One region of the Streptomyces sp. NPDC050439 genome, then DNA from elsewhere that is predicted to be linked to it. Evidence: riboswitches for the same ligand, from Rfam matches in the RefSeq annotation. Region 1 holds a riboswitch; the other holds the start of a gene.
The links. Region 1 has a riboswitch for thiamine pyrophosphate ahead of AB0I66_RS37740 (thiamine ABC transporter substrate-binding protein). Riboswitches for the same ligand answer to the same signal wherever they lie in the genome.
Positions count from the first base shown of each region.

Region 1 (4,436 bases):
CTTTTCGTCAGGGGTACGCCGAAGAACTTCGAGGAAAGAATCCTCTCGGAGCTTGGGCACTAGGCCGTACTTGCTGTACTGTTCCGTCTTGTGTGAGATCGCCTTTAGTTTGTCGGATAGATCCTGGCGCGTCGTCGCATATGAATCGACTTGATCGCTCTTTGCGATTTTCTCCAGGATCCCCAGGTATACATTATTTGATCCCCTAGAGCCCGAAACGTTGCCCCTGATGATCATGCGTTGGATCATCTCGGCAGAGCGCTTTAACGCCGTCGTCAGTTCTGCAGCAACTCCGTGTGAGCGTTCCTCCTCAGCTTCGTAATCGAATTCTTGAAATCGGATTCTACGGCGTTTACCCTTTGGCTCGATGTCGTCTCCGTAAATCCTTCGATCGTCAGCCAGCATGTAGGGGCCAGCCTTCAGGTTCTTCAAGTATCTGACGAAAGTGTCGTGGCGAATTTCGCGGACTCGCGTCGAGTCCATTACCGCCTCGTAAGACTCGCGCCACACTTGCTGAGACATCGCGTCTTCCCGAAGATGGTCAGGCATCAAGAGGGGGGGTGGATCAATTTCGAACAGCGGTTTTTGCTGCAAAGCATCCGAGCGCTCGGGAGCGTGTGCTACAGGGATGGCTTTTCCTTCGCGAGCCCTATAAATCTGCTCAACTACTCTCTTTTTGTTGTTGGCCACCGTGACCGTGAAGTCGCCGACTGGTCCATTCGTCTTGACGAAATTGATTACGTCACCGCTACCGAGAGTGATCGTGAATCGCTCGAAAGGTGTACTTGCGATCTCCGAGCGATGTCCCGATTCGTCAGAAGGTGACAGCGCGTGCCAGAGGAGCTTCAATACTGTTGTCTTCCCACTGCCGTTGTTCCCGTATAGCAGAGAAAGGCGACGTCCCTGAGTTCGGATGTCATCCTCTCCCGTAAGGTCAACGTGCAAATACTTACTCCCAAAAAGCCCCCGGATCTCCAGAGAAGAGACGAGCGTGCTTTCTTCGCTTGTCATGGGAAGTCCTCACATCTTGGAAAGGTGCTAGCTTCGTAGAGCGCGTAGCCTCAGCGTAGCTTCGTACGCTGCCCGGAGAGTCGATTTCGGGAAGCTAAGAGGCTGCCAATCTGACGCGCTCAAAGGAACGATTGAGCCAAGCTCACGGCACGACGGCACGACGGCACGACGGCACGACGGCAGGGGCCGAGTGAGACTGAGCACGATCGGAAGCGGAGTTGAAGTCGGCAGTGTGGGTGGGGCACGGGGCGGTGACCATAAGCCTGAGCCGTGCCCTCAGGCGCCGTTGTCGCAGCTCAGCCTAGAAACTGCCGGGCCGCCTGGGGGCCGTCCAAGAGGGGCCGGTAGTGGCCAATGACGACCAATAGCGACCGCCACCCGTAGGTGGTGACCTGGTCCGGCTTCCCCCGTCTGCGACACTGGATGGACCATGCCTGTACCCGGAGAACTCACCTTTGTCGCGCCCCGTGGAGCCAAGAAGCCGCCGCGGCATCTCGCTGACCTCACGCCCGCCGAGCGCAAGGAAGCCGTTGCCGCTGTCGGCGAGAAACCGTTTCGCGCCAAGCAGCTGTCGCAGCACTACTTCGCGCGGTACGCGCACGACCCGGAGCAGTGGACCGACATTCCCGCCGGTTCGCGTACGAAGCTCCAGGAGGCGCTGCTTCCCGAGCTGATGTCCGTGGTGCGGCACATCAGCTGCGACGACGACACCACCCGCAAGACGCTGTGGCGGCTGTTCGACGGCACGCTCGTCGAGTCCGTGCTCATGCGCTATCCGGACCGCGTGACGATGTGCATCTCGTCGCAGGCCGGGTGCGGGATGAACTGTCCGTTCTGCGCGACGGGGCAGGCCGGACTCGACCGGAATCTGTCGACCGCCGAGATCGTGCATCAGATCGTCGACGGGATGCGTGCGCTCCGGGACGGGGAGATCCCGGGTGGGCCCGCGCGGCTCTCCAACATCGTTTTCATGGGCATGGGTGAGCCTCTCGCCAACTACAACCGCGTCACTGGGGCCATTCGCCGGCTCACCGACCCCGAGCCGGATGGTGTCGGGCTGTCGCAGCGTGGCATCACCGTTTCTACCGTCGGGCTCGTGCCCGCCATCCACCGGTTCGCCGACGAGGGCTTCAAGTGCCGCCTCGCCATCTCGCTGCACGCGCCCGACGACGAGCTCCGCGACACCCTCGTACCCGTCAACACGCGGTGGAACGTGCGCGAGGTGCTGGAGGCGGGGTGGGAGTACGCCGCCAAGTCGGGGCGCCGCCTCTCCATCGAGTACGCGCTGATCCGGGACATCAACGACCATGCCTGGCGCGGTGACCGGCTCGGGCGGCTGCTCAAGAACAAGCCCGTCCACGTGAACCTGATCCCGCTGAACCCGACGCCGGGCTCGAAGTGGACGGCATCGCGGCCGGAGGACGAGAAGGCCTTCGTGAACGCCATCGCCGCTCATGGGGTGCCTGTCACGGTTCGTGACACCCGTGGCCAGGAGATCGACGGGGCGTGCGGTCAGCTCGCCGCGTCCGAGCGTTAGTCTGGCCGGAACACGACTGACCACAACTTCATAGCCGGAACACATCTTCATATTCCGACAGGGGAGCGCCACAGCGCTGAGAGTGCGGCAGCCAAGGACAGGTTGGCCGCAGACCCTCTGAACCTTGCCCGGGTCATTCCGGGTAGGAAGTTCGGTCATCACTCAAGCTGTTGCGCCCTGCCCGCGGCCCCTCCGGTCCGCGGGCAGGGCCGCGTCTCTTCCTGGTCACTCCAGGAGGAATGAACTCAGTGAGCACCACCAAGAAGGTCACGGTCACCGCGGTCGCGGCGGCCATCGGACTCGTCGCGCTCTCCGCGTGCGGCTCGTCCGACAGCGGCGACAACGCCGCCGACTCCAAGAGCGTCACGCTGGTCAGCCATGACTCCTTCAACGTGTCCAAGGACGTGCTGAAGGCGTTCGAGAAGAGCTCCGGCTACAAGGTCAACGTCCTCAAGGACGGGGACGCGGGCGCCGCCGTGAACAAGGCGATCCTGTCGAAGGACAACCCGCAGGGAGACGTCTTCTTCGGCGTCGACAACACCCTGCTCTCGCGCGCGCTCGACAACGGCCTCTTCCAGTCGTACGAGGCCAAGGGCTCGGAGAAGGTCGAGTCGGAGTTCCGGGTCGACGGCGACAAGCATCGCGTCACGCCCGTCGACAGCGGCGACATCTGCGTCAACTACGACAAGAAGTACTTCGCAGACAAGAAGCTGGCGCCGCCGAAGTCCCTCGATGACCTGGCGAAGCCCGCCTACAAGGATCTGCTCGTCACCGAGAACGCCGCGACCTCGTCGCCCGGCCTCGGGTTCCTGCTCGGCTCGGCCGCCGAGTACGGGGACGGGGGCTGGCAGGGCTACTGGAAGAAGCTCAAGGCCAACGGCGTCAAGGTCGTCGACGGCTGGGAGCAGGCCTACAACGAGGAGTTCTCCGGGTCCGCCGGCGGCAAGAAGGCCAAGGGCGACCGGCCGCTCGTCGTCTCCTACGCCTCATCGCCGCCCGTCGAGGTGCTCTACGCCAAGCCGCAGCCCAAGGAGGCGCCGACCGGCGTCGCGAAGGGCACCTGCTTCCGGCAGGTCGAGTACGCGGGTCTGCTCGCCAACGCCAAGAACGAGAAGGGCGGCAAGGCGCTCCTCGACTTCCTGATCGGTGAGAAGTTCCAGGGCGACATGCCGCTCAACATGTTCGTGAACCCGGTGCGGGAGAACGTCGAGCTGCCCGAGCTGTTCGTCAAGCACGGGGTGAAGATCGATGATCCGCAGACCATGGACCCGAAGAAGATCGCCGACAACCGTGAGCAGTGGGTCAAGTCGTGGACCTCGCTCGTACTGAAGTAGAGGGGCCCCGTAAGTCCCGCAAAGCCCGTGAGTCTCGTGAGTCTCATCAGTCTCGTACGGGGCTCTCGCGGGGGAGTGTGGCGCGGCTCGGTCTGATGGCCGTGCCCGTCGCCTTCTTCGCGGTCTTCTTCGCCTATCCGGTCGCCGCGATCGTCGCGCGCGGCCTGAAGGTGGGCGGGCAGTGGCAGTTCGGGCGGATCGCGGACGTCATCGGGCAGTCCGACGTCCGGCACGTGCTGTGGTTCACCACCTGGCAGGCGCTCGCCTCGACCGCGCTCACGCTGCTGATCGCGCTCCCCGGCGCGTATGTCTTCGCGCGCTTCGAGTTCAGGGGCAAGCAGGTTCTGCGGGCGGCCGTCACGGTGCCGTTCGTGCTGCCGACGGTCGTCGTCGGGACGGCGTTCCTCGCGCTGCTCGGCAGGGGCGGGCTGCTCGACGAGATGTGGGGCGTACGGCTCGACACGACCGTGTGGGCCATTCTGCTCGCGCACGTCTTCTTCAATTACGCCGTCGTCGTACGGACGGTCGGCGGGCTCTGGTCGCAGCTCGACCCG
Region 1 is NZ_JBFAJT010000011.1:241,282-245,717, forward strand. Features, by position in the region: gene AB0I66_RS37730 (AAA family ATPase) at 1-1,011, opposite strand, end outside; gene rlmN (23S rRNA (adenine(2503)-C(2))-methyltransferase RlmN) at 1,442-2,548, shown strand; TPP riboswitch at 2,598-2,715, shown strand; gene AB0I66_RS37740 (thiamine ABC transporter substrate-binding protein) at 2,788-3,882, shown strand; gene AB0I66_RS37745 (iron ABC transporter permease) at 3,978-4,436, shown strand, end outside.

Region 2 (4,436 bases), on a different contig from region 1:
TATGAGACCGGCGATCCTTACGCCGTCCGGTTGACCTTCCACCTCCCCGGAGACGCACCCGTCACCTGGGCCTTCGGCCGCGAGCTGCTGGTCGACGGGGTGGGCGAGGCGTGCGGAGACGGGGACGTGCACATCGTTCCCACCGATCCCGAGCTGCTCGACGAGGTGCTCATCCGGCTCCAGGTCGGCGTGGACCAGGCGCTGTTCCGGGTGGGGATTCCGCCCCTGCTCGCCTTCCTCGACCGTACGGACAAGCTGGTTCCGCTGGGGCAGGAGCGGGCGCTCGCCGACTTCGAGACACACCTGGACGAGGCACTGGACCGGATCCTCGCCGAGGAGCAGAGCGCGGGCTGACCTCCGAGGCCAAGAGACGCAGCCGTACGGCAGATTGATGCATTTCGTGGCATCGGCCGGTGCGACCCGGGGCATCGCCGACCAGGCCTCGCCGCTCAGGCCTTGCGCCGGCGGCCCTTTCCGCCGCGGCTCTGCTTGGGGGCGGGGGCGGCGCCGCTCCCGGGTCCGGCCGTGGTCACCGGCCGGCTCATGGGGGCCGTGCGGTCCGCGGAGACCACCAGGGCCGCGAGCGCCGTCGTCACCGGCACCGAGGCGACCAGGCCGATCGAGCCGATCAGGGTGCGCACGATCTCCTCGGCGACCAGCTCGCTGGTGGCCACCGTGCCCACGCTGCTCTGCGCGATGGAGAAGAGCAGCAGCAGGGGCAGCGCGGCGCCCGCGTAGGCCAGGACCAGGGTGTTGACGACCGAGGCGATGTGGTCGCGGCCGATGCGGATGGCGGCGCCGTACAGACCGCGCCAGCCCATCGTGGGATTGGCCTGATGCAGCTCCCAGACCGCGGATGTCTGCGTCACCGTCACGTCGTCGAGCACGCCGAGGGAGCCGATGATGACGCCCGCGAGCAGCAGGCCGCTCATGTCGATGGACGGGTACAGACCGTGGATCAGGCCGGTGTTGTCGTCCGTGTTGCCGGTCAGCGAGGCCCAGCCGATGAAGAGCGAGCCGAGCAGTCCGATCAGGAGCAGGGAGATCAGCGTGCCGAGAACCGCGACCGATGTACGCGCCGTCAGGCCGTGGCACAGATAGAGCGCGATCAGCATGATGGCGCTGGCCCCGATCACCGCCACGACCAGCGGGTTCGAGCCCTGCAGGATCGCGGGCAGGATGAAGAACGTCAGGACCAGGAAGCTCAACGCCAGCGCGACCAGGGCCATGACGCCGCGCAGCCGTCCCACCGCCACGACGACGAGCGCGAAGATCCCGGCGAGCAGCGCCATGGGGAACTTCCGGTTCACGTCGGTGACCGAGTACTGCAACGCCTCGGGGGCCGTGGGCTCATAGGCGACCACCACCTGCTGGCCCTGGCGCAACTGCCGCGGTGAGTCCGGCTGGACGATCTCGGTGAAGGTGCGGCCCTTGTCCTTGCCGCTGGTCACCTCGATCGTCGCCTTCTTGCAGACGCCCTTCGCGCGCGACTCGGCGGACTGCCCCTCGGCGGTGGAGGTGTCGCCGTTGGGCGGGGTCTGCGAGGCGTTCACGTCCTTGCAGGGCAGCTCCTGCACCTTGGTCACGTCGGCCGACTGCGTCTGCCGGTCGAAGCCGACTCCGGTGCGCTCATGGCCCGGCGCGCCACCGGGCCACAGCACCACGAGGCCCACCGCCACCGCCGTGGCGAAAGGAATCAGCACGGCGGCGATGACCTTGCGCAGATGCTTCGAGACCGGTGCGGCCGGACCATGGCTGTGGGAGTGCCCGTGCGGGTCCGGAGGGCGGTTCGGGACGGGCGGCTGAGACGGCGGCTGTGTGGTGGTCACTGCCCGATCATCGCAAGAACGGACGGGGCCCTCTGTTCAGCGCGCCCGACATGACGCTAGCGTGGAGCCACCTTTGCAATCGCGGGAGCTCGGAGCACCGGGCTGAGAGGGCGCTGACCTCCGTACGAATCGGCACAAGAAGTGCACGAGGTACGGAATCCGCTGCGTCGACCGCCGAACCTGTTACCGGGTAATGCCGGCGTAGGGAGTAGGTCTCATGACCACATCGGACGCACGCACGCCTGCCTCGACGCAGAACCAGGGCGACGAGGCCGGGAAGTCCATCGGCTGGCACAAGGCGTATGTCGAGGGCTCGCGCCCCGATCTGCGGGTGCCGGTCCGCCAGGTGCACCTCACCAACGGCAAGGCCGTGACCCTGTACGACACTTCGGGGCCGTACACCGACGAATCCGTCGACACCGACGTCCGCAGGGGCCTCGCGCCCCTCCGGGAGAACTGGATCATCGCCCGCGGCGACACCGAGGAGTACGTGGGCCGCCCGCCCCGCCCCGAGGACGACGGCATCAAGCACACCTCGCCGCGCGGAGGCCTGAAGAACCTCGACGCGGTCTTCCCCGGCCGCCCGCGCCAGCCGCGCAGGGGGCGCGGCGGCCAGGCGGTGACGCAGCTCGCGTACGCCCGCCGCGGCGAGATCACGCCCGAGATGGAGTTCATCGGGATCCGCGAGAACCTCGACCCCGAGGTCGTGCGCGTGGAGGTCGCCGCGGGCCGCGCGGTGATCCCCGCCAACGTCAACCACCCGGAGATCGAGCCGATGATCATCGGCAAGAAGTTCCTGGTGAAGGTGAACGCCAACATCGGCAACTCCGCGGTCACCTCCTCCATCGAGGAGGAGGTGGACAAGATGACCTGGGCGACGAAGTGGGGCGCCGACACGGTCATGGACCTGTCCACCGGCCGCAACATCCACACCACCCGCGAGTGGGTCCTGCGCAACTCCCCCGTGCCCATCGGCACCGTGCCGCTCTACCAGGCCCTGGAGAAGGTCGACGGCCAGGCCGAGGCGCTGACCTGGGAGATCTACAAGGACACGGTCATCGAGCAGGCCGAACAGGGCGTGGACTACATGACGGTGCACGCGGGCGTGCGCCTTCCGTACGTCCCGCTGACCGCCAACCGGAAGACCGGCATCGTCTCGCGCGGCGGCTCGATCATGGCAGCCTGGTGTCTCGCGCACCACAAGGAGAGCTTCCTCTACGAGAACTTCGAGGAGCTCTGCGAGATCCTCGCCTCGTACGACGTGACGTACTCCCTCGGCGACGGGCTGCGGCCGGGATCGATCGCGGACGCCAACGACGAGGCGCAGTTCGCCGAGTTGCGCACCCTCGGGGAACTCAACACGATCGCCAAGCGTCATAACGTACAGACCATGATCGAGGGCCCGGGACACGTCCCGATGCACAAGATCAAGGAGAACATCGACCTTCAGCAGGAGATCTGCGAGGAGGCGCCGTTCTACACGCTCGGACCGCTGACCACCGACATCGCACCCGCGTACGACCACATCACCTCCGGCATCGGCGCCGCGATGATCGGCTGGTGGGGCACGGCGATGCTCTGCTACGTCACGCCCAAGGAGCACCTGGGCCTGCCCAACCGGGACGACGTGAAGACCGGTGTCATCACGTACAAGATCGCGGCCCACGCGGCGGACCTCGCCAAGGGACACCCGGGCGCGCAGGACTGGGACGACGCGCTCTCGGACGCCCGCTTCGAGTTCCGCTGGGAGGACCAGTTCAACCTGGCCCTCGACCCGGTCACGGCACGGGAGTTCCACGACGAGACGCTGCCGGCGGAGCCCGCGAAGACGGCGCATTTCTGCTCGATGTGCGGGCCGAAGTTCTGCTCCATGAAGATCTCGCACGACATCCGGCGTGAGCACGGCGGCACGCAGGACGAGATCGAGGCGGGCATGGACCAGAAGTCCAAGGAGTTCGCGGCAGCGGGAAACCGCGTGTACCTGCCCATCGCCGACTGAGCAGCCGACTGAACAGTGGTTCGCGCCGCGCTTCGGGCGGGCATCGCGCCCGCCCGAAGCAGCGTCGCGTACTACTCCGGCTTGTGGTCGGGACCGCCGAAGTCCGGGCTCGAGAAATCCGGACTCGAGAAGCTCGGGCGCGGTCCCGCCGCCGGGCCGCCCTCCGGGCTGCTGAACCCCGGCCTGTTGTAGCCGAGTTGGGGCATGCGGCTGCCCGGGTCCGACGACGGTGTACGCGCCGCGTGCGCCGCCCCCGGGTCCGCGAGCGCCTCCCGCAGGAACGGCAGGACGCCGCGCTCCATCAGTGCCTCGCCCCAGGCTTCCCTGGCGCGAACCACCTCCTCGTTCCATTCTCCGTGCGAACCGGCCTGGAGCGACGTGGCGCCGTTGCGCAGGGCGGTCAGGAGCAGGCCGATCGCGGCGATCAGGATGCCCCCTGCGGTGAGCGCGCCGAACAGCCACCCCGCGGTGAGCAGGGTTTCCGCGAAGGCGGGCTCGGGGTTGAGCATCTTCAGGATGTAGCCGACGAGCAGGAAGATCGCGGCGGCCGCCCCGGCGAGGACCGGTGCGAGCACCGCGACGACGGCGATGGCCCCCGCCCCCGATGC
Region 2 is NZ_JBFAJT010000006.1:250,015-254,450, reverse strand. Features, by position in the region: gene AB0I66_RS25660 (SsgA family sporulation/cell division regulator) at 1-354, shown strand, start outside; gene AB0I66_RS25655 (YibE/F family protein) at 450-1,829, opposite strand; TPP riboswitch at 1,901-2,054, shown strand; gene thiC (phosphomethylpyrimidine synthase ThiC) at 2,047-3,828, shown strand; gene AB0I66_RS25645 (hypothetical protein) at 3,900-4,436, opposite strand, start outside.
Region 2: linked by a shared signal. The riboswitch ahead of thiC (phosphomethylpyrimidine synthase ThiC) and the one ahead of AB0I66_RS37740 (thiamine ABC transporter substrate-binding protein) in region 1 are both predicted to bind thiamine pyrophosphate.